3 regions of the Nocardiopsis alba genome follow, and region 2 is predicted to be linked to each of the others. Evidence: predicted binding sites of a transcription regulator. Region 2 holds the regulator's gene; each other region holds the start of a gene.
The links. The regulator LexA, encoded in region 2, represses DNA repair genes until DNA is damaged. The targets are predictions, from matches to a motif close to TCGAACANNTGTTCGA.
Positions count from the first base shown of each region.

Region 1: the regulator LexA is predicted to act here: its motif matches at 5,414-5,429, upstream of TR33_RS18470 (DUF6504 family protein).
Region 3: the regulator LexA is predicted to act here: its motif matches at 7,522-7,537, upstream of uvrA (excinuclease ABC subunit UvrA).

Region 1 covers NZ_BAZE01000010.1:160,696-171,360, reverse strand. Annotated here, with positions in the region: gene TR33_RS18495 (hypothetical protein) at 1-230, opposite strand, end outside; gene TR33_RS18490 (N-acetylmuramoyl-L-alanine amidase) at 799-1,680, shown strand; gene TR33_RS18485 (hypothetical protein) at 1,783-3,072, opposite strand; gene TR33_RS18480 (DivIVA domain-containing protein) at 3,699-4,364, shown strand; gene TR33_RS18475 (M48 family metallopeptidase) at 4,471-5,313, shown strand; gene TR33_RS18470 (DUF6504 family protein) at 5,442-5,702, shown strand; gene TR33_RS18465 (NUDIX hydrolase) at 5,791-6,258, opposite strand; gene TR33_RS18460 (GNAT family N-acetyltransferase) at 6,290-6,871, opposite strand; gene TR33_RS18455 (hypothetical protein) at 6,939-7,559, opposite strand; gene TR33_RS18450 (hypothetical protein) at 7,670-7,984, shown strand; gene TR33_RS27435 (hypothetical protein) at 7,984-8,526, shown strand; gene TR33_RS18440 (STAS domain-containing protein) at 8,672-9,043, opposite strand; gene meaB (methylmalonyl Co-A mutase-associated GTPase MeaB) at 9,353-10,417, opposite strand; gene scpA (methylmalonyl-CoA mutase) at 10,414-10,665, opposite strand, start outside.
Region 2 covers NZ_BAZE01000012.1:155,333-165,997, forward strand. Annotated here, with positions in the region: gene TR33_RS20735 (hypothetical protein) at 1-350, shown strand, start outside; gene TR33_RS20740 (hypothetical protein) at 347-1,000, shown strand; gene TR33_RS20745 (alpha/beta hydrolase family protein) at 1,005-2,096, opposite strand; gene lexA (transcriptional repressor LexA) at 2,154-2,828, opposite strand; gene nrdR (transcriptional regulator NrdR) at 3,530-4,057, shown strand; gene TR33_RS20760 (vitamin B12-dependent ribonucleotide reductase) at 4,217-7,030, shown strand; gene TR33_RS20765 (hypothetical protein) at 7,147-7,452, opposite strand; gene TR33_RS20770 (SPFH domain-containing protein) at 7,719-9,500, shown strand; gene TR33_RS20775 (SPFH domain-containing protein) at 9,501-10,665, shown strand, end outside.
Region 3 covers NZ_BAZE01000006.1:349,004-359,668, forward strand. Annotated here, with positions in the region: gene rapZ (RNase adapter RapZ) at 1-204, opposite strand, end outside; gene uvrC (excinuclease ABC subunit UvrC) at 201-2,228, opposite strand; gene TR33_RS13955 (mechanosensitive ion channel family protein) at 2,619-3,770, shown strand; gene TR33_RS13960 (Rieske (2Fe-2S) protein) at 3,849-4,235, opposite strand; gene uvrA (excinuclease ABC subunit UvrA) at 4,425-7,259, opposite strand; gene TR33_RS13970 (TerC family protein) at 7,593-8,597, opposite strand; gene TR33_RS13975 (glycosyltransferase family 4 protein) at 8,939-10,021, opposite strand; gene murJ (murein biosynthesis integral membrane protein MurJ) at 10,018-10,665, opposite strand, start outside.

The DNA.
Region 1 (10,665 bases), on a different contig from region 2:
CGAAGGGTCTCGGAGCCGGCCCGGTCCTCGCCGTCGTCACCGAAACCGGTCATGGCGGAGTAGCCGGTGACCAGGTCTCCGTCGGCGACCCAGGCACGTGCGTCGGCCTGAACGAGCGAGGTGGCCGAGGCCTGGTGGGGAACGGAGACCGCGCCGAGCGCACCCAACGCCACGAGGAGGGTTCCGCCGGTGAGGAGACGGCGGAGGAAGGATGGTTCGGCGGGAGTCACCACATACTCCTGTTGTGTCTGGGGGATGCCCGACCGCGGGGTCGGCCCCGTCCGGCGCGGAGACGACGGCGCGGGGTGTTCCGACCGATCGGGTCGGTCGGGCGCGGTGTTCATGGTTCGGGAGCGGTCCTCGGACCGATCGGGTACCGATCGTGTGGGACGCCGTGCGCAGAGCGATCCACACGTCGAGCCTAACGCCTTGATCACAAAACGGAAACCGTTCCGGAGGCGGCGGCCCTGTCGCCCAGCGCGACCTTTTCTCTTCGATGATCCCTGTGACCTGCGGAGAGTTGCCCCTCTCTCCCCACCAGTCCCTGCTTTCCCAGCAGCACAGATGGTCCGTACGGACAGTACGGACGAGTCGTGGTGATGCCCGAGACCGCACCCTTCGTGGGCCACTCTCCGACACCGTCCCGAACATCACGGAAAGGGAGGACGAGCACGGAACGTCCACCGCCGATCAGGGCGATTTCACGCCCCCACCCCCCGGTCGACTGTTCTACATGTGCGTTTTCTCCGCCTTCGTGTAGGTACGGCGGGGTCGTGTCCAACGGCTAGGTTGTGGAACATGCTCGACTCCACACCCTCAGGGCGCCCGAGCCGCGCCGTTCGCGCCCTGACCCTGCTCGCACTCGCGGCGCTGTGGACCACGGCCTGCTCCGCGCCGGGCGGCGCCCCGAACGGCGACCCCACGGCCGCCCCTCCCCTCCCCGGCCCCGAGGACGGCGAGGGCGGAGGAGACGGCGCCGACGGCGGAGAGGACTCCTCCGCGCCCCGGGGCGACGGCCCCCTGGGAGACCGGATCGTGGTGATCGACCCCGGCCACAACGGCGGCAACGCCGATGCCCCGAGCGAGATCAACGCCCAGGTCCCCGCCGGCAACGGGGAGAAGGCCTGCGACACCGTGGGCGCCGAGAGCGTGAACGGCTACGCCGAACACGAGTTCAACTGGGACCTGTCCCTCCTCGTCAAGGAGCGTCTGGAGGCGGACGGGGTGACGGTGATCCTCACACGGGAGGACAACGAGGGCGTCGGCCCCTGTGTCGACGAGCGGGCCGAGATCGGCAACGAGAACGAGGCCGACGCCGCCCTGTCCATCCACGCCGACGGCGGCCCCGAGTCGGGGCGCGGCTTCCACATCATCACCCCCGGAGAGATCCCGGGGCTCACCGAGGAGATCGTGGAGCCCTCGGCCCTGCTGGCCGAGGACATCCGTCGCGAATACCTGGAGGGCGGCGACGTCCCCTACGCGGACTACCTCGCCGATGAGGGCCTGGACGAGCGCACCGACCTGGGCGGGCTGAACCTGTCCACCGTGCCGAAGGTGTTCCTCGAGGCCGGGAACATGCGCAACCCGGAGGACGCCGCTCTGCTGGAGGACCCCGAGTGGCGGGAGCGGGCCGCCGACGCCATCGCCCGAGGCATGGCCGCCTACCTGATGCGCGGCTGACGGGTATCGAGAACGCGCGAGGGCCCCGGGGAGATCTCCCCGGGGCCCTTCACCGTCTCGGTGTCGATCGGCGTCTCACGGCCCCGTCGACGACGGTTCGGATCAGCCCTCGTCGGTCGCGACGGCCTCGGTGTTCTTCTTACGGCGGGCCAGGAAGGCGGCGGCGCCACCGCCGGCGGTGATCGCGGCACCGGCGGCGATCAGGCCGAGCAGCGGGGTACCGGTCTGGGCCAGCGGCTCCGAGCCGCGCGCCTCGGTCTTGGGCAGCGTGCTCGGGTCACGGTCGCCGGTCGGGGTCTTGGAGGTGTCGCCGCCCTCGCCACCCTCGCCGCCCTGACCGTCGTCGATCACGCCGGTGGTGATGCCCGCGAAGCTCTCGGCGATCGAATAGCCGTTGATGAACTCGTCGTCGATGAGGAAGTTCATGTACAGGAGGGTGTAGGCGTCGTTCCAGACGAAGCCTCCGGCCTCGGTCGTGACGACGCCCTCGCTGACGGCCGGCTGGAGGGTCAGCTCGACCTCGTCGCCGTCCTCGGAGGAGTAGAGGACCGGGGCCGTGTCGAACCTGCCCGCGTCGACGTTGTGGGTGACCTCGCCGTCCCAGCTCTGGGTGGTGGTGACGCTGATGCCGGTGATGGTGCCCTCAATGATGACGGTGGAGGAACCGTCGACGAGGTCGGAGTTCTCCTCGTCCAGCACGATGACGTCGGCGGAGTCGGTGGTGACCTTCTCCTCGTCGTCCCCGCCCGGGGACTCCTCGCCGGAGCCGGGGAGGCCTTCGTCGTCGTCCTCGACGTTCTCGTTCGGGGCCTCGCCGCCACCGGAGCCGTTCTCGCCCCCGTCGCCGGGAACGGTGCCGGTGCCGTCCTCGCCGCCACCGGAGCCGTTCTCGCCCTCGGAGCCGCCCTCGTCACCACCCTGGGAGCCGTCGTCCTCTCCCTGGTCCGGGTCCTCGTCCTCGGACTCGTCGTCACCGTCCTCGTCGGTGTCGTCGTCCTCGGTGTCGTCCTCGGGCTCGTCCTCGTCGTCGTCATCCTCGTCATCCTCGGGGTCGAGGATGTCCTCGATGTTCTCGACGGTGATGAGGATGTCGGCCCGATCGATGACCGTGGTGGCGCTGGCGCCCTGGGCGTCGACCTTGGCGGTGGTGGTGCCCTGGACCGTCAGCCAGTCGCCGATACCGGTCGAGAACGACTCGGAGACCGAGTCGCCCTGGGTGATGGGCGTCTGCGCGACGGTCCCATCGCCACCACCGAGAGCGGAGGCGTAACCCCAGCCATAGGTGTCGGCGTGGGCCGGCATGGCCGAGGCGAGGCCGAGGGCGCCGAAGGCGACGAAGGCCGCGCCGCCTTGGAGCACGCGGCGAGCATGGATTCGGGGAGAGTTCTTCACGAGAATCCTCTTCGAGTCATCCGGAATCGAATGCTTCCGGTCCTGGCCGCGGTCGTTGCCGCAGAATTTCACGAGGTGCGGGAGTTCTCGAAGATCATGGCCAGGGGCGTTTGTGGGGGACGTCCTCTAGAGCGCGAAGGCCCGAGGATCGGGGCGATGAAGTGGCCGCAACGGCCGCGTTCCACCGAGTGCGTTCCACCGAGTGAAAGGGCCGGGGGCCGATTCCTCTCTTCGACCGCCTGACCGCAACAGTACACGGCCGCCGGGTCGAATAACCCGAATCGGATGTATCGAAAGAATCACAGAGAATGGCTTTCGCGACCATGAGTAATCGATACTAATGGATTCCGTCATTCTTTTCGATCAAGGTAAACCGAACTCGGATACATGCGTCTTATAAGGAAGACGCGCAGGTGGAGAGCGCTTCACGGCCACCGTTCCGAGGTCATCGCGAACGGATACCGACCGCCTGTCCGAAGTCGGCCACGGACGGGCCTCACCGTGGCGCGGGACACACCGTGAACCTCATGTCGGGGCCCGGCCCACCCCCTCCACGCCCGGCCTCCACGAAATCGCGTCACGGATGAGCCCGTGACGACACCCCTTCGAACCTCATGAACTGCACAATGGGGACCATGCCTCTGACACCGGCGGACATCCGCAACAAGAAGTTCCACACGGTGCGTCTACGCCCGGGTTACAACGAGGAGGACGTGGACGCCCTCCTCGACCGCATCGAGGAGACCCTCATCGCCCTGGAGGGCGGTCCGCGCCGCGGTGCCCTGATCACCGCCGAGGAGATCCGCAACTCCCGCTTCCGCACCACCCGCATGAGTCCGGGATACCGAGAGGACGAGGTCGACGACTTCCTCGACGTCGTCGCCGCCGAACTCGCCGGCCGCGGTCTGGGCCAGGTCGTACCGCCCCCGCTGCCGCCGCGCCCCGGCCAGAGCGTGCCGGGACACCCCATGCCGCCCGGCCTTCCCGGAGCCCATGGAGCGCCCGGCGCGACCCCCCGGATGACCCCGGAGGACATCCGCAACTCACGGTTCGCCACCACCCGCCTGACCACCGGCTACAACGAGCAGGAGGTGGACGACTTCCTGGACCGCGCCGAGCACACCCTGGGGGTCCTCCTCCAGGGCAGAACCGACCGGGCCACCCTGACCTCGGCCGAGGTGGAGCGGGTGCAGTTCGCCACGACCCGCGCCCGCCCCGGATACGACCCCGCGCAGGTCGACCGGTTCCTGGACGCGCTCGCCGACGAGCTGCGCCGCTACGAGCACCCCTGAACCGGGAACACGCCGGCGCCATCACCCCGCGAAAAGGGAAGCAGAAAGTAATATTTAGGCACAGAGAGTAGCCATCCCACGCCTCCGGTGGCCCGAGGGGAGCAGCATGACGCACACTCGCCCGCACGGGTACATCCGGGACGCGTACATCGAGGACACGGACGCGGAGATCGTCCCGCCTCCCGGGCATCCCTGGGAGAGACCCTTGTTCCTCCTGTGCGTACTGGTGTCGCTGCTCCTGGCCGCCGTTCTGCTCCGCCTTCTGTGGACGGTGTCCGGCACCTCCCCGTGGATCCCGATCCTCGCGGTGTCGGTGCCTCTGGGGTGCTGGTGGGCGCGCGGGCTCAGGTACGCGCGAGAACGCGCCGAGTCGGTGCGGATCTCCCCCACCCAGTTCCCCGAGGCCTACCGTCTCGTCATGACCCTGTCCGCCGAGACCGGTCTGACCCGGGCTCCGGAGGCCTACGTCAGGATCGGTACACCCTCGGCGAGCCTCGACGCGGCGGCGCACGGGCTGCGCCGTTATCTGATCCTGCCCGGCGCGATGTTCGACGGAGAGGGGCGGCTCCGCGACCCGGACGCCCTGGCCTTCCTGGTCGCCCACCAGATCGGGCACATCGCCGCGGGCCACACGGGCTACTGGCAGCGCCTGGCGACCCTGGGGGCCGAGCTCGTCCCCGGCCTGGGCGCGGCGCTGGCCCGGGTCCGCGAGTACACGGCCGACGACCACGCGCTGGCGCAGGCCCCCGAGGGCGCCCACGCGGTACGTCTGTTCGCGGGCGGCGCCGAGCTGTACACCCGGGTGAACCTGGGCGAGATGGCCGCCAGGGCCACCGGCGAGCGCGGCGTGTCGCTCTCCCTCTACCACCTGCTCTCCCGGCGACCGAGCAACGTCAGGCGCATGGCCGCCCTACGGGACCGGGGCCGGCGCGGCCGCGTGTTCCTCTGAACCGTTCGACCGATCCGACCCCTTCCTCCCGCGCGCCGAACTGCGCTCCGCGCCCTCGTACCCCTAGGGTGTTCGCGACCCTCCGAGAGAGTCGACTCTCTCGAACACGTGTTCGATAGGCTGTCATAGTGAGTCTTCTGAACGAACAGATCGACGTACGTTCCACCGATGGTGGGAACCCCGCGCAGTTCATCTGGCGAGGACACACCTTCCGGGTGCGCAGAATCATCGGCGACTGGCCCGCCCGCGCCGAGGCCCCCGGGGTACCGGCCACTCGAATACATCTGCTCCGAGTCTCCGCGGAGTCGGAGTCGGGCGAGCCGAGCATCATCGACATCTCCCGGGACGACGCCTCGGACCGTTGGACGATGCGTCGGCAGTGGAACTGACCGCACGACCGCGATGGGCGCCCGTCGGAACGTTTCCGACGGGCGTCGACCTCCGTCCCCGAGACCACGCCCTCGGCGCCGAGAAGGCTCAGAGCGGGAAGTAGGGCGCCCCTTCGCGCTCACGCGCGTGACGGATCCGTTCGAGGATGCGCTCGGCCATCCGCGGCATCTCCTCCGGGGCGAACCAGGCCACTTCCAGACTCTCGTCCCCGTCGACCCTGGGCTCACCTCCGATCGGCCGGCAGCGGAAGGCCAGATCGAGGAACTGCACCCGGTCGCCGTTGGGGTAGGTGTACGGCTCCTGCGCAATCACGGTGGCCAATCGCTCCACCCGCACCTCCACCCCGGTCTCCTCGCGGACCTCCCGGACCACGGCCCGAGCCGGCTGTTCCCCCGGTTCGAGAATGCCTCCGGGGGTGGCCCAGCGGCCGTCGTCCGAGCGCCGGTGCAGCAACACCGCGCCGTCGTCGTCGAGCACCACGGCGGTCACGCCCACCAGGGGCAGAAGGCCGTGACCCACGTGTTCGCGCAACCGCAGGAGAAAGTCGGGAACCATGCTCCGACGGTAGCGCCGGAAGGGGCCGGTCTCAGCCCCGCGCCGCGCGCGAGGCCCGGTACTCGTCGTCGAGGATCGACATCAGGATCGCGTCGTGCCACGCGCCGTCCCACCTCAGGTGCCCGCGCCAGACGCCCTCGCGTACGAACCCCGACTTCTCGTAGGAGCGCCGCGCGCGGGTGTTGAAGTCGAACACCTCCAGCGCGACCCGGTGCAGTCCGACCGTCTCGAAGGCGTACTCCAGGACCGCGTCGGTGGCGGCGGTGCCGTACCCCTTCCCCGTGACGGCGAGACCGTTCAGAGAGACCCGGTAGTGCATCTCGGCGTTGTCGGGGTCCAGGTCGATGAGCGCGCACTCACCGACGTAGGCCCCGGTGTCACGGTCGTGGATCAGCCAGTCGGCCCGGTCGTGCCGGTCCGGCCTGCTCGCGGCGAAGGCGCGCAGCTCCTCCTCGGTGAACCGCTTGTGGGTGCCGGTCATCCGCCGGACCTCGGGATCCATGTCGAGAAGCGAGGCGATGAAGGGATCGGCGTTGTCGGCGTCGAGAGGGACGAGGCGGACACCGCGTCCGAGAAGAACGGGCTGGTCGCGAAGGGCGTCGACGGGGATCATGGATCGCATTCAAGCAGCGTGCCCGACCGGGGACAACGGGTTTTCCCTCCGCGTCCCGGGGAGGAACTCAGGCCCCGTCCCCGTGGCGTTCCAGAAGGGTCCGCGCCCGTCGGAGTTCACGTGCGCCCATCACCAGGACGAAGGCCCCACCGAGGGCCGGGAGTCCGGCGAACCACAGAAGACCCGCGGAGGCGGTGGACCACCCCTGCTCACCGTAGGGCCCCTCGGCCGGCGAGAGCGCCGCCACCACCCCCGAGATCATGAGAAGACCGAGGAGGACGAGGGGCCACGGTCCGCGCCTTCGGATCGACGCGGCGTAGAGCAGGGCACGACGGTCCGTTTCCAGGGCTCCGGAGAGCTCGCCCGTCCAGAGCACCCGTTGCACCGTCCGACGCTCGAGAAGGGTGGCCCCGACCCACCACGGCGGCCGACGGCGGGCCGAGAGGAGGAACAGCGCGGCGACCACCGCACCGAGCACCGTGGCCACGAGGAACCCCGAGACGAGCAGTCCGATGGGGAGGCCCGACCACGGGTCCTCGCCGACTCCGCCGAGAAGACCGAAGGCGAACCCGGAGAACAGGAGGAGGCCGATCCCCGCCCCGAGCGCCCCTCCTCGGCGGCGGACGGCCTTCACGTGCCCGGGATCGTCGAAGGGACGGTCGGCACCCTGGGGGACGGGTTCGCTCATGCGGACGAATCTACTCGAATCGAGCATGGCCCGTACGGCCGGACCTCCCGGCGAGAACGTGAGAGGGCGTCAGGGGTAACGTCGGAAGGTCCGCCGTCCTGGGGAGGCCCATGCTCATCACCCTGCTCGTCAGTTCCCTCGTCACCTACGGTCTGTTGTTCGTGCTCGGAGTGGCCTTCGTGGTGTTCACCGCCCTGGCCCCGCCGGGCCGCAGAGGACCCGCGCTGACCGGTGCCCTCCTGTTCTGCCTGGGAGCCCTGATGGAGTTGATCCGGTCCCTGACCGTGCATCTGGCGATCATCGACCTGTCCCAGGACGGGGGCGCGTTGAACCTGATCCTCAACATCGCGGCCTCCCTCTGCCTCCTCGGCGGACCGGCCCTGCTCGGAGCGGCCGTCGTCAAGTCCGTTCGGGAGGGACGCTGATGTTCGGAACCTACGCCGCCGTCGGCCTGGTCACCGGCCTGCTGTTGCCCATCGCGCTGGGGGTGACGCTTCTCGTCCTCGCCGGACGGGCCGTCGGTGCCGCCGGCCTGGTGCGCACCGCGGCGATCCTGATCATGGTGCTCCCCTTGCTGTCGCTGGGGATCACCCCTGTGGCCATGGCCCTGACCGACCCGATCACCGCCCTGACGGTGGGCGGTGTCGTACGAAGCCTCCTGGCCCTGGTCACGTACGGCCTCCCGGTGATCCTGCTGCTGGTGGCGCTGCGCAAGGTCTCCCGTCCGAGGTCCGCGGGCACCCCCGGCCGCAGGCCCCCGTACGGGCCGGACCCCCGGGCTCCGCGCCCTCAGTGGCCGACACCGGGTCACGGCCCCGGCCACGGGCCGCCACCCGGGCAGGGCGGACCCCCCGGACCACCGGCCCAAGGATCTCCCTTCCCCGAGGGGCCGCCGCCCGCTCAGGGGCCGCACGGAGGTCCGCCGCATCGACCCCGCCCAGGACAGAACCCGCCACCGGGTCGGTGACGTTCGTGAGAGCGGTGCCGCCGGGTGGGGTCGTCCTTCGCACGACCCCACCCGGACACACCGTTATCCCCCCGTGACCTCAAGGGCACGCGGGGGCCGCTGTCGGTCCCGGGGTGGGGGGACTCGGGGGCCGATCGACGAGGCGTCAACCCGCCTGACGCTTGGCCTCCAGGGCCTCCATCGCCGCGACGGCGGTGGCGACGGTCTGGTGGACCGGTACCTGACGGTGCAGGCCGACCAGTCGGACGACCTTGGTGACGCGTTCGTTGAGAGCCGCCAACGACAGGGATCCGTTCTGCTCGCGAACGGTCCTGTAGGCGTTGATGATGACGTTCAGCCCGCTGGAGTCCATGAAGTCCAGCGTGGACAGGTCCAGGATCAACCACGGACCGTGGTCCTCGATCGTGGCCCTGATGTGCTCCTGGAGGTCGGCGGCGGTCGCGATATCGAGTTCTCCCTCGATCGCGACGATCACGCTGCGGCTTTCAACCCGCGTGCTCAGTCCAAGCCTGTGCACGTTCACTCCTCCCGGCCCCACGTTCCGATGGTGAGGGGTCCCTTCGCTTAACCATACGCAGCCCGACCGGGAACGACTACCGGGCTCGGCTCCACTCCCACGAAGCCGGTCCGGTGAGGGGAACGCCTGCGCGCCCGTGCGGCCTGGTAAGTCGTTGGACACACACGGTATAAGCGAACCGCCGTCACGGGAATGCCATCGGACAAGAAATTTTCGCCTCATGGGCGCGAACCCCGGTCGAGCGGCCCGATATCTCCCGATCACACTGTGTCATTTCACGACATCGGAACCGGCGTTGTCCGATGTTCCTCAGAGGTCCCCGGTGTCTCCTTCAGGGCGTTCACGTTCCCTTCGCCCTTCTCGCCGACCCTCACTCTGAGTGAAGGAATCCAATAAGGCTCCGGCGGCCAGTGTGGCCGTCGTATCGCCCGAACGGACCCTGCTCTCCATGTCGGGGATGAGATCGGCCACGGTCGCGTCCCTCAGGAACGTGTCCATGAGCCGGTCTCGCACCTGATCCCACATCCAGTCCACGCCCTGGGCGCTGCGCCGCTCGGCCAGGGACCCGTCGCGTTCCAGCACCGCGCGGTGCTCGACCACCGTGTCCCACACCTCGTCCAACCCGTCCCCGGTCATACCGCTACAGGTCAGCACGGGAGGACGCCATTCGGGGTGGACCGGCCGCAGCAGCCGCAGGGCCCGGGAGAGTTCCCGGGCGGCCTTCCTCGCGTCGGCGGCGTGCGGACCGTCGGCCTTGTTCACCGCCACGACGTCCACCAGTTCCAGGACGCCCTTCTTGATGCCCTGGAGCTGGTCGCCGGTGCGGGCCAGTGTGAGGAAGAGGAAGCAGTCGACCATCGCCGCGACCGTGACCTCGGACTGGCCGACGCCGACGGTCTCCACCAGGATCACGTCGAACCCGGCCGCCTCCATCAGCAGCATGGTCTCCCGGGTCGCCCGGGCCACCCCTCCCAGAGTGCCCGCCGTGGGAGAGGGTCGGATGAAGGCGTTCGGATCCACCGCCAGGGCCGCCATACGCGTCTTGTCCCCGAGGATGCTCCCGCCCGTCCGGGTCGAGGAGGGATCGACCGCCAGCACCGCGACCCGGTGCCCTCTGGAGGTGAGCCGGGTGCCGAGCGCGTCGATGAAGGTGGACTTCCCGACCCCCGGGACCCCGGTGATCCCCACCCTCTGGGCCTTGCCGGTGTGCGGCAGCAACCGCACCAGGAGTTCCTGGGCGGCGCGCGCGTGGTCCGGCCTGCGCGACTCGACCAGGGTGATCGCCCTGGCCAGGGTCGGCCGGTGCCCGGACAGGACCCCCTCGGCCAGGGCGTCCACGTCCACCGAGCGCCTCCTGCGCGCCGTCACGCTCACTCCCCTTCCAGGTCCGGGTCCACCCGCTCCTCCAACTGGTCGAGCAGATCGATGGCGGCCTCGGCGATCACCGTACCGGGCGGGAAGATCGCCGCCGCCCCGGCCTCGCGCAGCTCGGCGAAGTCCCCGGGAGGGATCACCCCGCCCACCACGATCATGATGTCCTCCCTGCCCAGCCCGGCCAGCTCCTCGCGCAACGCGGGCACCAGTGTCAGGTGCCCCGCGGCCAGCGAGGACACCCCGACCAC
Region 2 (10,665 bases):
TGTGGACCTCCCTGGCCCCCGACGGAGAGGGGCGGGGTTCCCTGCGTGTGGACCTGTCCGCGCGCTTCACCGACGCCTCCGCCGAACCCGTGGTCACCGGCGAGCGGGCGGCGGTCCTGGCCCGTGACGCCGCCGTCCCGGTCCGCGGGGAGCAGGTCGACCTGGCCGGAGGAACCGAGGCCGGGGTCTGGCGCGGACGACTGCCGGGCACCGCCGAACTCGCCTTCCAACGCGACAACATGCTGGTCCGGGTCTCCTACGTGGGGGAGGCCGACGGGGAGCCGGTGTCCTTCGGCAGGGCACGCGACACGGTGGTGGACTTCGCGGCCCGGCTGGAGGAGACCCTGTGAGCGTTCCCCCGTACGGGGCCGCCGACCCGGGGACACCGCCACCGCAGAGCCGTGTGTTCGCCACCACCGCCCTGGTGGTCCTGGCCCTGATCGTCCTGGCCGCCTCCGGTCTCCTGGCCTGGTACCTGTTGACCTCGGGGGGTGAGCGCGGAGAATTCGAGGCCGCCCCCGAATGCGGGATCGGGCGGACCGAGGTCCTCGACGAGATCGTCCCCGACCACCGGCTCGAGGTCGAGGAGACCGTCGGTACCGCTCAGGACACCTTCGGTACCGGCTGGCAGTGCCGCTGGGCCACCCCGGAGGGGGAGGGCGCCTCCGTGCCCGCCGCCGCCACCCTCGTCCTGGTGGCCGCCCCGGTCGAGGGAGGGCCGGACGTCGCCTCCGGCACCCTCTCCTCCACCGCGCAGGGGCACGAGCCCGAACCGGTCGACGACCTGGGGGACGAGGCGCTCCGGTGGGTCGAGACCGGGGCCTTCGAGGTGGGCTGTACCGGGGTGCGGGTCTCCAACCTGTACGTCGAGACCTGCTACACCGCCGCCACCGACTACGAGGCCACCGGATCGGTCGACGGGGAGAGCGCGGCCGAGGACGCCGAGCGTCTGGCCCGTTCGATCGTGGCCGAGCTGCCCGAGGGCACCGCGGCCGACTGAGGGCTCACCAGAGCCCGTCGACGAACCTCTCCAGGGCCGGGGCCACGTCGGGGGAGAAGGGCCGGTCGCCGTCGAGGGCGGCCGCGCCGGGGGAGTCGTCGTACTCGCGCAGGACGTGGTCGGTGCCGGGCAGGTCCACCCGCTCGGCGTCCTCGAACCCGGTCATGAGCCGATCGATCTCGTCCCGGGGGATCTGGGCGTCCTCCTCGCCCCACAACACCAGGACCGGGGTGTCGTCCGGCAGGTCGCGGGCGAGGTCGACCGGGTCGAAGGCGTCGATCCAGGCGAGGAAGTCCTGGTTCTGAGGCGCGAAGATCCCGGTCGGGTCGTACATGTCCAGTTCGTCTCCGGCGCGGACGAGGGCGCGGGCCGTCCGGATGTCGGAGAGGATCATCGCGGCGTCGGACTCGTTCACGGCGCCCTGGGCCTCGGCGGTGCGGACCTGCTCGGTGATCTGTCGGTCGATGACGTCGAGCATGCGGGCCCCGGGCGGGGCGGCCAGCACCAGGGCGGGGTCGGCGTCCTCCAGCACCTCTCGGGCGCGCAGGGCGAACAGGGCGCCTTCGCTGTGGCCGACGATCAGGGTGCGTTCGGGGTCCACCTCGGGCTGGGCGATCAGCTCCTCGTAGGCGGCGGCCATCTGGGCGTCGAAGAGCAGGGGATCGATGTCCTCGCCCATGGCCTCGACGGTCTTCTCGTCCCAGGTGTCGGGGTCGCCGCTGCCGAACTTGTCGTAGCGCAGGGAGGCCACCCCGGCGCCGGCCAGGACCCGGGAGAGGTTGAGGTTGGTGTCGGCCTCGGGGCGGCCGTCGCTGTTGCCGTTCCGGTTCGTCGGCCCGCTGCCGGAGATGATGAGGGCGCCCGGCACCGGCTCCCCGTCCGGGGATTCGGGGTGGGTGAAGGAGCCTTCGACGGTGAACCCGCCGCCCTCGAAGGTCACGTCGCGGCCGTCGGCGGAGAGCCCGGGAGGTTCGGGCCCCTCGTCGCCGGGGGAGCAGGCGGAGGCGGACAGCGCGACGGCGATCACGGCCGACGTGAGGAGGGTACGTCGGGAGGAACGGTCGGGGAGGGCGGGAACACGGACACGAATGGACACGTTCTTCAGAGTATCGGCCGGTCCGTGGGCCGCGCCCTCCACCGTTCGCGGAGGGGGTCAGACGCGGCGCATGACCGTGACGACCTTGCCCAGGATGGTGGCCTCGTCGCCGTCGATCGGCTCGTAGGCGTCGTTGCGCGGCATCAGACGCACGTGACCGTCGGCCCCGCGGTGGAACACCTTCACGGTGGCCTCGTCGTCCAGCATGGCCGCGACGATGTCGCCGTTCTCGGCGTTGGGCTGCTGGCGGACCACCACCAGGTCGCCGTCGGTGATGGCGGCGTCGGTCATGGAGTCGCCGACCACGGTGAGCATGAACAGACGCCCCTCGCCGACCAGCTGACGGGGCAGCGCCAGGACGTCCTCGACCGACTCCTCGGCCAGGATCGGGCCGCCCGCGGCGATCCGTCCCACCAAGGGCACCGAGGCGGCGCGGGTGGCGTCGGCGGTGAGCTGGTCGTGGGTCAGGCTCTGGCCCTCGTCGCGGCCGGGAACGCACAGTTCCACGGCGCGTGGCCGATTCTGGTCACGGCGCAGGTAGCCCTTGCGCTGGAGCACCTTGAGCTGGTGGGCCACGCTGGAGGGGCTGGAAAGGCCGACCGTCTCGCCGATCTCCCGGATCGAGGGCGGATAACCGCGTTCGCGAACATAACGCTGGATGCAGTTGAGAACGCTCTGTTGGCGCGCGGTGAGTTTGGGGGCGACGGGCGTGACACCGCCCGTGTCACCCACGGGCGAAAGAACGGTGGTGTTTCCGGAGTGATCGGCTCCGGGGTTGTCCTCCGGCACGGCCGGGCCTCCTCGGTGTTCGGTTCGGTCAGGGCCTGTTCGGGTGTCCGGTGCCGGCCCTGCCGACCGGCTGGTCCGCGGGGTGGTGAAACCGGCGTGAAAACAAGGTCAAGATTAGTCGTTGCACACGGTGATATCAAACAAGCGTTCGAGGGTCGTGGAGATATGACCGGGCCTTTTCGATGGACGTTTTCGGGTCCCCTCGATCGGGCGTTCGCGCGTCTTCGTCCGAGGGTGTTCGGCCAATGTCGAAAACGGCTTTCCGGGGGTCGGTCCGAGGGCGGTATGGGGTTCGTCTCGTGGAAGTCGGTCGAGGGTCCGAACGGGCCGGAAAGGCCCGCCTCGTAAGGGGCGGACGCCGCTCCGGCGGATCGCCGGACGGAGGGCGCGCGCCCTCCGTTCCCGTAGTCTTGACGCCGGTGTCCGGCACCGCCCCGCCCCCGTCTCCACCCCCCTCTCCGAGCGCCCCGCGAGGGTCCTCGACGCGAGCCCGGGAACACGCCGTCGTCAAGGTTGCGACCCGCGCTGCGGAGGGCTAGGTTCGACCACAACATCTGGTGTTGCCGATGGGGCTTGCGCCTAGAAGTTGTGGTTAAGTAGACCTACGGGTCGTTGTTCGGGTCGAGGGAAGCAGGTGAACCGGGATGCACTGTCCGTTCTGCCGCCATCCGGACACCCGGGTGATCGACAGCAGGTCCACCGACGACGGCGCGGCCATCAGACGCCGCCGCACCTGCCCGGTCTGCGAACGCCGCTTCACCACGCAGGAGACCGTCCTGCTCATGGTCGCCAAGCGCTCCGGGGTCACCGAGCCCTTCAGCCGCACCAAGGTCATCGCCGGCGTCCGCCGCGCCTGTCAGGGGCGCCCGGTCTCCGAGGACGCCCTCGCCAAACTGGGGCAAAAGGTCGAGGAGGAGATCCGGTCCAGAGGCGTGGCCGAGGTCCCCGCCCACGAGATCGGGCTGGCCATCCTCGGCCCGATGCGCGACCTGGACGAGGTCGCCTACCTGCACTTCGCCAGCGTCTATCGGGGCTTCGAGAGCCTGGCCGACTTCGAGGCCGAGATCGCCGGTCTGCGCCGTGACCGAGGGGAGGACCCCTCGAAGCGGGAGGAACCGTCCGAGGGGAACGGATCGCCCCGACCCGCGATCGACACCACAACTTCGGGCTAGCAGTCCGGACGTCCATCGCGACGTCCGGAGCCATCATCCCGGGTGGTCGACCTCACGGCGAGGGAGCACGCCGCCGTGGTCGACCCACCCCGCCACCAGGGACATCCGCGCGGGCATCAGCGTTTCCGCGCACGATCAGTATTTCGGGGAGACTCCGTCATGACGGAAACCACCAGCGGCCCTACGGGACGCAAGGGCAAGGGGTCGCGCAAGGGCCTGAAGATCAAGCGGGTCTTCACGACCGCCGGTACCCACCCCTACGACACGCTGGAGTGGGAGCGTCGGGACGTCGTCATGACGAACTGGCGCGACGGCAGCGTCAACTTCGAGCAGCGCGGCGTGGAGTTCCCCACGACCTGGTCGGTGAACGCGACCCAGATCGTGGCCAGCAAGTACTTCCGTGGCGCGCTCGGCACCCCCGAGCGCGAGTGGAGCCTCAAGCAGCTCATCGACCGCGTCGTCGGGGTCTACACCGACACCGGTCGTAAGAACGGCTACTTCGCCTCCGACGAGGACGCCGAGGTCTTCGACCACGAGCTCAAGTACGCGCTCGCCCACCAGCTCTTCAGCTTCAACTCGCCGGTCTGGTTCAACGTCGGCACCACCTCCGCCCAGCAGGTCAGCGCCTGCTTCATCCTGTCCGTCGACGACACCATGGAGTCGATCCTGGACTGGTACAAGGAGGAGGGGATCATCTTCAAGGGCGGTTCCGGCGCGGGTGTGAACCTGTCCCGCATCCGCTCCAGCAAGGAACTGCTCACCTCGGGCGGCACCGCTTCCGGTCCGGTCTCCTTCATGCGCGGCGCCGACGCCTCCGCCGGGACCATCAAGTCCGGTGGCGCCACCCGCCGCGCGGCCAAGATGGTCGTGCTGGACGTCGACCACCCCGACATCGAGGAGTTCGTCGAGACCAAGTCCCGCGAGGAGCACAAGATCCGTGCCCTGCGCGACGCCGGCTTCGACGTGGACCTGGGCGGCGCCGACATGTTCAGCGTCCAGTACCAGAACGCCAACAACTCGGTCCGGGTCTCCGACGCCTTCATGCGCGCGGTCGAGACCGAGTCCGACTTCGGTCTCACCTCCCGTACCACCGGCGAGGTCATCGCGACCGTCGACGCCAAGGGCCTCTTCCACCGCATGGCCAAGGCCGCCTGGGAGTGCGCCGACCCGGGCATCCAGTACGACGGCACCATCCAGGACTGGCACACCAACCCCGAGACCGGTCGCATCTCCGCGTCCAACCCCTGCTCGGAGTACCTGTCCCTGGACGACTCCTCCTGCAACCTCGCCTCGATCAACCTGCTCAAGTTCCTGCGCGAGGACGACACCTTCGACGTCGAGCGGTTCACCCGGCTCACCGAGCTGATCATCACGGCGATGGACATCTCCATCACCTTCGCCGACTTCCCGACCGAGAAGATCGGCGAGACCACCCGCGCCTACCGTCAGCTGGGCATCGGCTACGCCAACCTGGGCGCCCTGCTCATGGCCACCGGTCACGCCTACGACTCCGAGGGCGGCCGCGCGGTCGCCGCCGCCATCACCTCGCTGATGACCGGCGCCGCCTACCGCCGTAGCGCCGAGATGGCCGGGGTCGTGGGCCCCTACGACGGCTACAAGCGCAACGAGCAGGCGCACAAGCGGGTCATGCGCAAGCACGCCGCCGCCAACGACGACCTGCGCACCATCGGCACCCTGGAGGAGCCCATCCACGCCGCCGCCACCGGCGAGTGGGCGGAATGCCTCAAGGTCGGCGAGCGCAACGGTTGGCGCAACGCCCAGGCCAGCCTGCTGGCGCCCACCGGCACCATCGGCTTCATGATGGACTGCGACACCACCGGCATCGAGCCGGACTTCTCGCTGGTCAAGTACAAGAAGCTGGTCGGCGGCGGCTCCATGCAGATCGTCAACCAGGCGATCCCGCGGGCGCTCAAGAACCTGGGCTACCAGGACGAGCAGATCGAGGCGATCGTCGAGTACGTCGCCGAGAACGGCCACGTGGTGGACGCCCCGTCCCTGCGCCCCGAGCACTACGAGGTGTTCGACTGCGCGATGGGCCGCCGCTACATCCAGCCCATGGGTCACGTGCGCATGATGTCCGCCGTGCAGCCGTTCCTGTCCGGCGCGATCTCCAAGACGGTGAACGTGCCGGAGGAGGCGACGGTCGCCGACTTCGAGCACATCTACTTCGAGGGCTGGCGTCTGGGGCTCAAGGCCCTGGCCGTCTACCGCGACAACTGCAAGGTCGGACAGCCCCTGTCCACGGCCAAGACCGAGGACAAGGCCGAGGAGAGGACCGAGTCGGCCCCCGAGGTCGTCGAGGTGCCCCGTCCGGTCCGTCGTCGTCTGCCCAAGAAGCGGCCGAGCGAGACCACCTCGTTCTCCGTGGGCGGCGCCGAGGGTTACATCACCGCCGGCTCCTACCCGGACGACGGTCTGGGCGAGGTCTTCATGAAGCTCGGCAAGCAGGGCTCGACCCTGGCCGGTGTCATGGACGCCTTCTCCATCGCGATCTCCATCGCCCTCCAGTACGGGGTCCCGCTGGAGACCTACGTGGAGAAGTTCACCAACATGCGCTTCGACCCGGCCGGTATGACCGACGACCCGGACATCCGCATGGCGCAGTCGGTGGTGGACTACATCTTCCGTCGTCTGGCGCTGGACCACCTGCCCTACGAGGAGCGCGCGGCCCTGGGCGTGCTGTCGGCCTCCGAGCGCGAGGCGCAGCTCAACGGCGAGGACCCGGCCCAGATCGCCGCCCAGGTGGAGTCCTACTCCCAGTCGGCCTCCACCGGCGCGGCCACGACCGAGTCGGCCCCGACCGCCCCGGCCGAGGCGGAGGAGAAGCGGGCCCCGGCCTCCGAGGGTTTCGTGGCGGACGCTCCGCTGTGCATCACCTGCGGGACCAAGATGCGTCCCTCCGGTAGCTGCTACGCCTGCGAGGGCTGCGGCGCCACCAGCGGTTGCAGCTGATCCGAGGCCTCTAGAGGCGATACGAGACCTCTAGGGACCGAGTGATCGAGGGGGAGCCGCGCGGCGTCTCCCCCTCTTCGTCGTCTCCGTGTCCCGTGGACGTTCCGAGGGGACGGTCAGTCGCCCTTCCGGTCGCCGACGACGGTGGCGACGGCGGCGGTCGCCGCGGTCACCCCGAGCACCGAGGGCCAGGCGCCGACCTTCTTGGCCAGGGGGTGGGAGAGGCCGAAGGCCCCCACGTAGAGACCGGTCAACGCTACGGCGGTGCCCAGACCCGAGCGGCGACGCCAGGTCTCGAAGGCGGCGGCGCCGCACGCGGCCAGGACGGCGCCGCCCAGCGGCCTGTTGCCGGTGGCGCGGGCCACCGAGTAGCCGCCGATCAGACCGGCGCTGGTCAGGGCGGCACTGGGTAGTGCGGTCATCGGGATCCTCCCCATGGATGTGTTCCGTCCCTTTCGACGGTAGCCCCCTCCTCGGCGGGTCCTCGGGCGGCTCGCATGTAGAGGTCGGGGAGAGGTCGCATTACGCTCCAGCCACGGATCTGTGTTTCGGTTTGTCCGCATGGCACTCTTATGTTCTGGCCACTATCGCCTGTTCGCGTACGAAATCCGCTCTCACCTGGAACCCGAGCGGTGTACGCCGCGTCGAAGTCGTCAGTTCCCGCTGTTCCAGAATGGAGTGCTTGCCTATGTCGTTCGCGCAGACAGTGCGCGGTGCGGCCGGTGCGATGGCCCAAGGGGCCGATCCGCGTCAGGCCGTCACCGACGCGGTCCAACAGGCCGCGGGCCAGATGTCCGGATCGGGCTCCCAAGGGTCCGGACAGGGCTCGGAGGGCGGACTCGACCCGCGCGACTTCATCGCCGCGCGTGAGCAGGGCACCTCCGTCGACACCCGCATCGAACAGAAGACCACCTCGCTGAACAACGCGGGCGAGGCGCTCAACCGCAGCTACTACGAGCGCGGCTCCGGCGGCCCCGTCCACGTCATCTGCCCGATGGTGATCCCCCGGGGACGCACCTTCGTCACGATGCTCCCCGCCATCGTCCTCATCGCCCTGGGGCTGGTGGGCACGGTCGCCGTCGTGGTTCCGGAGACGGTCACCCTGGGGAGCAACCCGCTGCTCCACCCCTTCTTCGGCCTCCACTACTGGCTCGTCACCCTCGCCGTCACCGCCTTCATGTGGTGGCGCCAGGGCATGGTGATGGTCCCCGAGGGCTGCCAGGCGATCGTCACCCGCTTCGGCAAGATGGAGAACCTCTTCCAGCCGGGTCGGGTCACCCTGCTCAACCCGTGGAAGCGCGTCTCCTACATCGTCAACACCACGCGCGAGTACCCCTTCAACGCCCCCATCCGCTCCGCCCCCACCAAGAGCGGCGTGCAGGCCTCCGTCGACCTGTTCGTGCAGTTCAAGATCGAGAACGCCACGGACTTCGTCTACACCCTGGGCGGCGTGCCCGGTTTCCAGGAGAAGCTCAACAACGCGATCTCCGAGACGACCCGGAGCCTCATCTACGAGCAGGAGGCCTCGGCGATCTACGACATGGTCGGCGAGTCCACCCACGGTCTCCTGGAGGCCCTCAACCGGCAGTTCAGCGGGATCGTCGTCCTCACCAGCGCGAACATCACCCACGCCGAGCCCTCCAGCCAGGAGTACCGGATGGACCTGGCCGCCCCGGAGATGGTGCGGGTGGCCAAGGACGCCTACACGTTCGAGTACGAGCTGCAACTGCGCAAGGAACAGAACGAGGGTGACCTGAACAAGGAGCTCGCCACCCTCAACGAGACCCTGTCGGCGATCCAGGCCGACATCGCCCAGTACCAGGCGCAGATGGACACCGCCCTGGAGCGCGAGACCAACCGGGCCCGTGCCCTGGCACGGCAGCGCTTCGTGGAGGCCGAGTCCGAGGCCAACGCCAACTCGGCGCTCCTCCAGGCCCAGGCCCTGGACATCCGCGCCGTCAGCGCGGCCGAGGCCCCGGAGATCCTCAACTACCGCTTCCGGGAGAACCTCCTGGACAAGCTGGAGGCGGTCGCCGACAGCCTGCCCCAGGTGCTGCGCATCGGCTCCGGAGACGCGGCCAGCGTCGACTACCTGCGCATCGCCCAGGAGATCATCGGCCAGGCCGACACCGCCCTGTTCTCCGACGAGGACATGGCCGCGATCCGCGGTCGCCTCGGCGAGATCCAGGACCGGATCGCCCGGCGTCAGCAGGAGATCGAGGAGATCGTCGAGGGCGACTCCGAGGACGTCCGCGGCCCGGCCGCGGAGGACCCGGGACAGGACCTGGTCGAGGAGATCCGCCAGTCGGTGAGCGACGACGCCATCGACGAGCGTCTGTCCGAGGCCGCTCAGGAGGACGCCGAGGCCGACGCCTCCGCCCTCCCGTCCCCCGACACCACGCCGCAGAACCCGCAGGACCCGCCGTTGCCCCCGTGGGCGCAGGGCGGCCAGAACCCGGGAGGTCAGTAGATGAGCGAGTCCTTCAACCCCGGTAGCGGCTCCAACATCAAGGAGTCCCTCGCCTCGTGGGGCGACCTCGCCGGCCTTCTACGGGGTGGAGACCAGGGGGCCATCGTCCCCGTCGTCATCCCGCGCGACAACCGGGGCCTGCGCTGGATGATCCTGGTCTGGTTCGGCCTGTTCGCGCTGCTCTCCGCGCTGGTCATGTCCATCCGCGTCGTGATCGGCGAGGGGCTGGGGGCCTCGTCCCTGTTGGCCGTGCCCACCCTGATCGTCGGTGTCCTCAGCGTGCTGGCCGCCGTCCTGTGGTGGTGGCGCGGATCGATCGTCGAGATCGAGGAGGGCACCACCGGCATCCTCACCAAGTACGGCGCCTACGCCAGGAGCATCGGCCCGGGCCGCCACTACCTGTGGCACCCGTGGGCCCGCGTCGACTTCGTGGTCGACACCCGTACGGAGATCCCCTACACGGCACCGGTCCTGGCCTGCCCCACGCGGGAGAACGTGCCGCTGAAGTCGATCGAGTTCTTCCTGAAGTTCCGCATCGACGAGCCGTACGCGTTCGTGACCACCATCGGCGCGAGCAACTTCGACCTGGTGCTGTCCAGCGCGGTGCAGGACGCCATCCGTCAGCGCAGCCGTCAGGTGAACACCGAGTCCGCCTACGACCTGCGCGGATCCAACGTCGAGGACATGCGCCGCCTGCTCAACGAGCAGCTGCGCAAGTACGGCGTGGTCATCACCGGCTGCAACATCCCCGACGTGCAGCTGCCCAACCAGTACCAGCAGCACCTGGCCACCCGGGAACGGGTCGCCAAGGAGCTGGTCGCCTACGAGCAGGAGTGGGAGCTCACCCGCAAGCGTCGTATCGACACCCTGCTCATGGACATCGAGCGCTCCAAGAAGACCCGTGACGCCAAGATCGTCGAGGTCAACGCCTCCCTCAACAAGGCGCGCAAGGACGTCGCCCAGATGCTGGAGGAGCAGGAGACCGAGGCCCAGCGGGTGCGGTACGAGATCGAGACGCGCGGCCGGGCCGACCTGGTGGCCGCCGAGAACGAGGCCAAGGCGCAGCAGCGTCTGGCCACCGCCTACCGGGACAACCGGGCGGTCCTGGAGTACGAGCTGGCCCGCCGTCGTCTGGACGTGGGCGCGGTGCTGGCCGAGCGGGCCC
Region 3 (10,665 bases), on a different contig from region 2:
CACCACCACCGCCACCCGGGGCACCGCCCCGTGGGTACGGCCCGCCAATTCGATCATCGTGGGCAGCAGCCCCGGCGGCAGGTTGTCCACCACGAACCAGTCCAGGTCCTCCAGGGCCCTGGCCGCCGTGCTCCGTCCCGCACCGGACATCCCGGTGACGATGACCACCTCGGGTGGCAGTTCCCCACCCAGTTCGACCGTCATGTGTCTCCTCCCCCGTCCGTCTTCCGGTCTCTCGTCGCCCCTGAACCCTCGTCACCGGCTCCGGTGGGGCCACCGGAGAGGTGCTCGTGCACGGCCTCGGCCAGCTTGGGGCCGATACCGGGCACGGCCGCGATCTCCTCGACACTCGCCGAGGCCAAACGCTTCACGGAACCGAACTCCTTGATGAGGGCGCTCCGCCGCGCCGGACCGAGCCCCGCGAGCTCGTCCAGGCTGCTGCCGGTGAGCGCCTTGGCACGTTTCTGCCGGTGATAGCGGATGGCGAAGCGGTGGGCCTCGTCACGCACCCGTTGCAGAAGATAGAGCCCCTCCCCGTTGCGGGGAAGGATCACCGGGTCCTCGTCGTCGGGCAGCCACACCTCTTCCAGGCGTTTGGCCAGCCCGCACACGGCCACGTCCTCGATCCCCAACTCGTCCAGGGCGCGTCGCGCCGCCCGGGCCTGGGGAAGGGCGCCGTCCACCACCACCAGGTTGGGCGGATAGGCGAACCTACCGGGGGTCGGTTCCTCTCCCCCGGTGCCGGCCCCCTGGTCGTCGGGGCCGCCCATCCTGGCGACCTCGCCCGACCGGGAGCTCTCCTCCAGATAGCGGCGGAAACGCCGGGAGACCACCTCGTACATGGCCGCCACGTCGTGCTGTTCCGAGCCGCCCACACCGCTGCCGCGGACCGAGAAGCGGCGGTACTCGGACTTACGGGCCAGCCCGTCCTCGAAGACCACCATGGAGGCGACCACGTGCTCGCCCTGGAGGTTGGAGATGTCGAAGCATTCGATGCGCAACGGCGCCTCCGGCAGATCCAGGGCCTCCTGGATCTCGTTGAGGGCCCGGCTCCGCGTGCTCAGATCGCCCGCGCGGTGCGTCTTGTGCCGGGCCAGCGCCTCACGTGCGTTGCGATCGACCGTCTCCATCAGGGACTTCTTGTCCCCACGCCGCGGCACCCGCAGGTCGACCGTCGATCCCCGATGCTCCGACAACCAGACGGCGACCGCCTCCCGATCGGAGGGCTCATGGGAGACCAGGACCTCGCGCGGTACGGAGGTGCCCGTGCCCTCGGTCTCCTCGTCCCCGTCCAGCGCCCCGTAGATCTGGCGCAGGAAGGTCTGCATCAGCTCGCCCGTGTCGGCGTCGCTCACCCGGTCGACCACGTAACCGCGTCGCCCCCGGATCCGTCCGCCGCGCACGTGGAAGATCTGGACCGCCGCCTCCAAGGGGTCGTCGGCCATGGCGATGACGTCGCAGTCGGTGGAGTCGGGCAGGACCACGGCCTGCTTCTCCAGAGCGGCGCGCAGGGCCTCGATGTCGTCGCGCAGACGCGCGGCCCGCTCGTACTCCTGCTCGCCGGCCGCCTCCCTCATCCGCCCTTCGAGCTCCTTCAGGAACCGTCCGGTGTCACCGGCCAGGAAGGCACAGAAGTCCTCCACCAGGTCCCGGTGCTCCTCCGGTGAGGCACGGCCCACGCAGGGGGCCACGCACTTGCCGATGTAACCGAGCAGGCAGGGGCGACCGCTGTTGCGCGCCCCGCGGAAGACCCCGGCCGAGCAGGTGCGCACCGGAAAGACCCGCAACAGCAGGTCGACGGTCTCCCGGATCGCCCAGGCGTGCGAATAGGGGCCGAAGTAACGGACGCCCTTGCGCTTGGCGCCCCGCATCACCTGAACGCGCGGGAACTCCTCGTTGAGCGTCACCGCGAGGTAGGGGTAGCTCTTGTCATCGCGATACTTGACGTTGAAGCGCGGATTGTACTGCTTGATCCACGAGTACTCGAGCTGGAGGGCCTCGACCTCGGTGCCGACGATCGTCCAGTCCACGTCGTCGGCGGTGGAGACCATCTGTTGGGTACGCGGATGCAGGCCCGCGAAGTCACGGAAGTAGGAGGACAGCCTCGACCTCAGGTTCTTGGCCTTGCCCACGTAGATGACCTGGCCGGACGCGTCGCGGAACCGGTAGACGCCCGGCTCGGTGGGGATCGATCCGGGCGCGGGTCGTAGGTGAGGAGTCGCAGCCATGCCCCCATTCTGATGTGTCACGGCGACAGACGGCCACTCGTCGGCGCGAACGGCACAGTGCCGCGTCTCACTTCCGGGTGCTCCTTCCCGCAAACGTCACGATTGGGTATCCACATAGTCTAGGTTGGGCGGGTACCGACGGACTTCCCGACGTAAGGGACCTCGACCCGGAAAGACCGCGTTCTCGTCCCAAAGGACTCGAAAACCTCTTTCATCGGGCCTTTTCAGCATCAAGGAGGAGACCTTGATGGCCACGTTCGCCCACTCCGGCACGTGGACCGCGACACCCGCGACACCCACCCTCCCCGAGGCGGGGATCCCTCCCTCCTCTCGGCCCGACACCCGGGCCCGCACCCGACGAACAGACGAACGACAAGGGGGCTCCACATCGTGACCGTCGAGCACTGGATCGCGATCGGCATCGCCATTGCGCTCTCCATGGCCCTGGTCTTCGCGTTGCACTGGCTGCTCAACCACAAGTTGGGCAAGATCTGGCCGATGGCGCGATACGTGGTCTCGCGATCCGCGGTGACCGCCTACACCGCCGCGGCCGTGGTGGGCGCCAACCTGGCGCTGCCCAGCGTGGGCGACGTCGGCTGGAGCACCTACCAGACCATCCAGCACGCGATGCAGATCCTGATGATCGGCACGCTGACCGCCCTGGGCATCAGCCTCGCCTACGCCGCCACCGACATGGTGCTCCAGCGCCTGTCCGCGAGCAACGGCGACGCCGACCGCCGGGCACGCCGCCTCCAGACCCAGGTCCGTCTGCTGCGCCGGGTCATCACCTCCATCATCGTCGTCCTGGCGATCGCCGCCATCCTGTTCACCTTCGACGCGGTGAAGGCGCTGGGCGCCGGACTCCTGGCCTCCGCGGGCATCATCGGTATCGTCGCCGGTGTCGCCGCCCAGTCGACCCTGGGCAACCTGTTCGCCGGACTCCAGCTCGCCTTCAGCGACGCCCTCCGCATCGGCGACGTGGTCGTGGTCGAGGGCGAGTGGGGCCGGGTCGAGGAGCTCAGCCTGGTCAACGTCACCATCAAGATCTGGGACGAGCGCCGCCTGGTGGTCCCGGTCGCCAACTTCACCACGACCAGCTTCGAGAACTGGACGAAGTCGGGCACCAACATCACCGCCAAGGTGCAGCTCCCCCTCGACTGGGAGGTGCCCATCGCCGAACTCCGCGAGGAGGCCGGCCGTCTGATCACCTCCAGCGATCACTGGGACGGGCGCAGCTGGTCCTGCCAGGTCGTGGACATCAGCGAGAGCGGCGAGGTGATGGTGCGCGTGGTCGCCACCGCCGCCGACACCGGAGCCCAGTGGAACATCGCCTGTGAGATCCGCGAACATCTCATCACCTGGCTGACCACCCACTACCCGGAGTCCCTGCCGCGCAAGCGCACCGAGTTCGTCGGCGGCGAGGAGGACTCCTCCTACGCCTCGCGTTTCCCCACCTCGGCCTTCCGCCGCAGCGTCGCGGCCTCCGCCCTGGCCCACGACGACGCGGGCGACGCGCGTTCGGGCGACCCCGAGGAGGTCTGACCCCCTCCCCGACGTACGAAGCGGCCCCGTCGAGTCCGACTCGACGGGGCCGCTTCGCGTCGACGTCCACCGACCGTGTCAGTCGAGGATGATGTCCTCACCATCGATGGTGACCGTGAAGGGCTCCAACGGCTCCTGGGCCGGCCCGGTGACCGGCTCGCCCGAGGTGATGTCGAACTCGCTTCCGTGGCACAGGCAGCGGATCACCTCGTCCTCCACCTCCTGCACGGTGCATCCACCGTGGGTGCAGGAGGCGCTGAACGCCTTGTACTCGCCCTTCTCGGGCTGGGTGACGACCAGCTTGCTCTGACTGAAGACCGCCCCGCCGCCCTCGGGCACCTCGTCGACCTGACCGATCACGTGACCGCGGCGTATCTCCTGGGGGTCCGGAGGTTCGCCACAGGCGCTCACAGCGGTGACGGCCGCCGCCGCGCCCGCCGTACCGAGCAGACGCCGCCTGCTCACCCCGCACCCGCATGTCCTCTTTCCGGCCACGACCGAACGCTCCTCACCTGCGCCTGACAGTCCACTACGAACTGTAGTAGCCCGCCCGGAGTGCCCGATCCCGCCCCTCACGTGGCAGGGCGGCCGGGTACGGAGCGGGGCCCGCGTCACCGGAGGGCGACGCGGGCCCCGAACGGACCGAAGAGAGGGTCAGAGCATCTTGGCGAGGAAACGACCGGTGTAGGACTCCGCGACCGCGGCGACCTCCTCCGGGGTCCCCTGGGCCACGACCATGCCACCGCCGGAACCGCCCTCGGGGCCCATGTCGATGACGTGGTCGGCGGTCTTGATGACGTCGAGGTTGTGCTCGATGACGATCACCGTGTTGCCGCTCTCGGTCAGCCGGTCGAGCACGCCCAACAGCTTGCGGATGTCCTCGAAGTGCAGACCCGTGGTCGGCTCGTCCAGCACGTACACGGTGCGCCCGGTGGAACGGCGCTGAAGCTCCGCGGCGAGCTTGACCCGCTGGGCCTCACCGCCCGACAGGGTCGTGGCCGGCTGCCCCAACCGCACGTAGCCCAACCCCACGTCGCTGAGCGTCTGGAGGTGGCGGCGGATCGCGTTGATCGGCTCGAAGAACTCCAGGGCCTCGGAGATGGGCATGTCCAACACCTCGGAGATGTTCTTGCCCTTGTACTTCACCTGAAGGGTCTCCCGGTTGTACCGGGCTCCGTGGCAGACCTCGCAGGGCACGTACACGTCGGGCAGGAACTGCATCTCGATCTTGAGCGTGCCGTCGCCCGCGCAGGCCTCGCAACGGCCGCCCTTGACGTTGAAGGAGAACCGGCCCGGCTGGTAGCCGCGGGTCTTGGCGTCGGTGGTCTGCGCGAACAGCTTGCGCACGTGGTCGAAGACCCCGGAGTAGGTGGCCGGGTTGGAACGCGGGGTACGACCGATCGGGCTCTGATCGACGTGCACCACCTTGTCGACCTTGCCGGTGCCGTTGACCCGCAGATGCCGACCGGGCACGTCGCGGGCGCCGTTGAGCTCCTTGGCCAGGGCCTTGTACAGGATCTCGTTGACCAGGGTGGACTTACCCGAACCGGACACACCGGTGACCGCGGTGAACACCCCGAGCGGGAAGGTCACGTCGATCCCGTCCAGGTTGTTCTCCCGCGCCCCTCGGACCACCAGTTCGTGGCCCTTGGTGACCGGCCGCCTCAGCTTGGGCAACTCGATGGCGCGCCGCCCCGACAGATAGTCGCCGGTCAGCGAGTCGGTCGAGGTGAGCAGCTCGTCGACGATGCCCGAGACCACGACGTGGCCGCCGTGCTCGCCCGCGCCGGGGCCGATGTCCACGACCCAGTCGGCGGCGCGGATGGTGTCCTCGTCGTGTTCGACCACGATGAGCGTGTTACCGATGTCGCGCAGCCGCTGGAGCGTCTCCAACAGGCGGGCGTTGTCGCGCTGGTGCAGCCCGATGGAGGGCTCGTCCAGCACGTAGAGGACGCCCACCAGCCCCGAACCGATCTGGGTGGCCAACCGGATGCGCTGGGCCTCGCCGCCCGAGAGCGAACCGGACGAACGCGCCAGGCTCAGGTAGTCCAGACCCACGTCCAGCAGGAACCCCAGCCGGGCGTTGATCTCCTTGAGCACCTGGGAGGCGATGACCATGTCCCGGTCGGAGAGCGTCAGGTCGGCGAGGAAGGCGGCGCTGTCCCGCAGCGACATCGACGCGACGTCGGCGATCGAGCGACCGCCCACGGTCACGGCCAGCACCACCGGCTTGAGCCGGGTCCCCTCACAGGTGGGGCAGGGCACCGTGCGCATGTAGCCCTCGAGGCGCTCGCGCGTGTGGTCGCTCTCCACCTCGGAGTGGCGGCGCCGCACCCAGGGGACGACCCCCTCGAACTCGGTGTAGTAGGAGCGGCTGCGCCCGTACCGGTTGCGGTAGCTGACGTGCACCTGGGTGCCGTGCCCCTCCAGGATGGCCTTGCGCGCCTTGCGGGGCAGACGCTCCCAGGGGGTGTCCAGGTCGAAGCCGATCGCCTCGCCCAACGCCGTGAGGATCCGCTCCCAGTAGCCGCTGTTGGGCCCGCCCGACCAGGGCGAGATCGCCCCTTCGGCCAGGGTCTTCTCCGGGTCGGGGACCAGCAGGTCGGCGTCGACCTCCATGCGGGTGCCCAGACCGGAGCAGTCGGGGCAGGCGCCGTAGGGGGCGTTGAAGGAGAAGGAGCGCGGTTCGAGTTGTTCGAAGGAGAGGTCGTCGTAGGGGCAGTACAGGTGCTCGGAGAAGACCTTCTCGCGCTCGGGGTCCTCGGCGTCCAGGTCGACGAAGTCCAGCACGATCGTGCCGCCGGCCAGCTTCAGCGCCGTCTCGATCGAGTCGGTGAGCCGGCCCGGGGAGCCGGGCTTGACGCTGAGCCGATCCACGACCACCGCGATGTCGTGCTTGTCGTAGCGGCCCAGCTTGGGCGCCTCGTCCAGCCGCACCGCCTCGCCGTCGACCACCGCGCGGGTGTAGCCCTTGGACTGGAGTTCCTTGAAGAGTTCGACGTACTCGCCCTTGCGGCCGCGCACGACGGGGGCCAGCACCTGGAAACGGGTGCCCTCGGTCATCTCCATGACCCGGTCGACGATCTGCTGCGGGCTCTGCCGGGCGATCTCGCGGTGGCACTCGGGGCAGTGCGGCACGCCCACCCTGGCCCAGAGCAGGCGCAGGTAGTCGTAGACCTCGGTGATGGTCCCGACCGTGGAACGCGGGTTGCGGCTGGTCGACTTCTGATCGATGGAGACCGCGGGCGAGAGGCCCTCGATGAAGTCGACGTCGGGTTTGTCCATCTGGCCGAGGAACTGGCGGGCGTACGCCGAAAGGGACTCGACGTAGCGGCGCTGGCCCTCGGCGAAGATCGTGTCGAAGGCGAGCGAGGACTTGCCCGATCCGGACAGCCCGGTGAACACGATCATGGAGTCGCGTGGCAGATCCAGGGACACGTCCTTGAGGTTGTGCTCCCGTGCTCCACGCACCACCAGTTGTTCGACCATCGAGTGAGACATCCTTCGGCTGTGACGCACCGGACGTCCAACCACGTCGCGTGACGTCGGTTGACCCGTGCGGCTTCGCGGTACGGCGGTCGCGGACCCATCAGGGCCGCCTCGGCCTCGGGGCCGGGCCGCTGAGGGGAAGCGGGGAGGAGGAGATCCCTACCCCGTCCGACAAGACCAACGATCGCCCATGACGGTTTCTTCCACCAGAAGAGAGTGGTGGTGCCCATGACGCTCCGGCGTCAGAACACCACCACTATAGACGAACAGCCGTTCGAAACGACGAGGTTCGGCTCGATCTCCTCGATCGGATCCGGCCGGATCCGGCCGGGGTCAGGAACCCTCGATCGCCTCGCTCTCGGTCTTCTTCTTCGAGTCCGAGCGGGACTTGATCAGGCTGCCGACGACGGTGATGGTCATGATGCCGATGATGACGGTCAGCGAGGTGCCGATGCCGATGTCGATGACGTGGACGCCGTTCTCGTGCAGCGCGTGCAGGATCATCTTCACACCGATGAACACCATGATCGCCGACAGGCCCCAGCTGATGTAGGCCAGACGGTCCATCAGCCCGGCCAGCAGGAAGTAGAGCTGGCGCAGACCCATCAGGGCGAAGGCGTTGGCGGTGAAGACGATGTAGGCGTCCTGGGTCAGACCGAAGATCGCCGGGATGGAGTCGACGGCGAAGACCAGGTCGATGACGCCGATCGCGACGATCACCAGCAGCATCGGGGTGACGTGACGACGGCCGTCGAGCTTCACCGTGAGCTTGGCGCCGTGGTAGTCGTCGGTGACCGGCCAGAAGCGCTTCACCAGACGGACCGCGGGGGTCTGGGTGAAGTCCTTCTCCTCCTCGTCGCCCTTCACGTGGTCACGGACGATCTTGTAGCCGGTGTAGATGAGGAAGACGCCGAAGAGGTAGAAGACCTCGCTCCAGGCGTTGATGACCTGGGCGCCCAGGACGATGAAGACGCCGCGCATGATGATCGCCAGGACGATACCGACCAGCAGCACCTCGTGCTGGTACTTCTTCGGCACCGCGAACGCCGTCATCAACAGATAGAAGACGAAGAGGTTGTCGATGCTCAGGCTCTTCTCGGTGACGAACCCGGCGAAGTACTCCGCGCCCGAGGTCGCCCCGCCGAAGTACATGAGACCGAGGCCGAACACCACGGCGATACCGATGTAGAAGACAGCCCACCAGGCGGCCTGCTTGATCCCGAATTCCTTGGGACCCTTGGTCTTGCTCCAGGGGTGGTCGACGATGATCAGATCCAGCGTCAGGATCAGGATCATGGCCGCGATCGTGGCAGCCCAGACCCACAGGGGAACGTTCACGGACGGATTCTCCTCCGGTCGGTGCGCGCGAGCGTTGTGCGCGCACGATAACGAACCGGAGGTCTCTCCCGCCCACACCGGAACGGTGTGGACCGACGGAACCGGGAGCACGCCCTTGTACTCCGTGATGACGGCGCCGCCGCGACAGGGATACTCCCCTCACGTGGTGAAGTAGGCGCATGAAGCGCACCCGACCAGGGTACGCCACACGAGCCGAAGATCAGCATGCCATCAAAAGATCGGTAAGGAAAATCGCCGGCCCGGTGGTACCGGGGCCACCCCGGGGACACATTCACCAGACCGTTCCGCCGGCCACCGCCCCGTCCGAAGGCGACCGGGGCTCACCCCCGCGTCACCGCCTTGTACAGAGCGCACGCGGCCTCCACCGCGTCCTCCTCGTCCGGCAGGTTCCGGGCCGCCTCGCGTGAGCGCGCCCGCAGATCGGCCGCGTACTCGGGATCGTCCAGCACACGCCCCACCGCCGCGGCGAACGCCCCGGCGTCCCCCGGCGGCACCATCTCCACCGTGCCCTCGTACAGGTCCGGGATCCCACCGACCCGGGTCGCCACCACCGGAAGCCCGGCGCGCAACGCCTCCATGATCACCAACGAGGGCCCCTCCCAGCGCGAGGGCAGACAGAACAGGTCCGCGGCCGCCAACAGATCGGCCACGTCGCTCCGACTCCCGAGCATGCGCACGTCCGCGTCCATCTCGGCGGCGGTGTCGTGCAGCCTCCCCCACAGAGGACCGTCCCCGGCGATCGCCACCACCGGCTCGGGCGCGCGGTCGGCGATCGCGGGCGCCGCCTCCAAGAGCACGTCCAGCCCCTTCTGCTCGGCCAAACGCGCCACGGTCAACAACAGAGGGCGTTCCGGGGTCACCGCCAGATCCCGACGCGTCTCCTCCCGCCCCTTGATCGTGCCGCCCGTGTCCGGAGCCGCCACCACCGCCGGTCGGGCGTCCGCGGCGCCCGCCGCGCGCAGCCGGCGCACCAGGTCGCCGGAGACCCCCGTCACCAGATCGGCCCTGGCCGCCACGATCCGCTCCAGCACGGGGAAGGCCGCCGACAGCGGCCCCGAGACCGAGGGCGGGGCGTTGTGCGCGGTGACCACCAACGGGCGCGCTCCGGCCAGGGCGCACAACGCCCCCGCCCGCATACCGTGCGCGTGCACCACGTCGGCCCCGCCCAACAGGGCCCGCAGCCGCACCACCGCCCGCGGATCGTTCCACGACGGCGACGGGCCGATCCGCACCTCCGAGAACCGCATGCCCGCCTCGGAGAAACCGAACTCCCGATCGGCCTCGGGCGGCCCGACCACCGCCACCCGGTGACCCCGCCGACGCAGCCCCTCCCCCAGCGAGCGCACGTGGCGACCCACACCTCCGGTACTGCTCCCGATCACCAACGCGATCCGGTCGTTCACCGCGTCCCCCTCCTACGTTCGAGTACGTTCCGGGCCCGATCGGCCACCGCTCGCACGGCGGTGCGGTCCACCAGGACCGCGACCGAACCGAAGACCACCAGCGCCGCGCATCCGGCGCCCATCGCCGCGACCACCGCGGCACCGGTGCCCCCCTGCGGAGCGATCTCGGCCACGAACCGGCCCACCGCCGTACCGGCGCCCCCGCCCAGTACCGCGGCGGCCAGGGAGCGGGGCAGCCCCACCAGACAGGCACGTCCGTGCGCGCGGACCACCCCGACGCACAGCAGGGCCGCCGCCAGACTCAGCCCGATGGCGGTACCCGCCCCCAGGCCCGCGATCGCCCACCCCGTCGGCGACGCCGAGACCAGCGCGACCGCGCACACCATCACCACGACCCAGCCCACGACCTGCGCGGCGGCGGCTCGACGACCGTGGTGGGAGGCGTACAGGGCACGACCGAGCAGGGCCACCAGCGCGAACCCCACGACACCCGGCGCGTAGGCGAGCAGGGCCCGCTCCAACGGCAGGGGATCGACCTGGGCGAACACCGACGCCACGGGGCCGGCCGCGCCGGCCAGAGCGGTGCCCGCGGCGGCGGTGATCACCACCGCGGCCTTGGCCGAGGCCGACACCAGCCGGGCGAA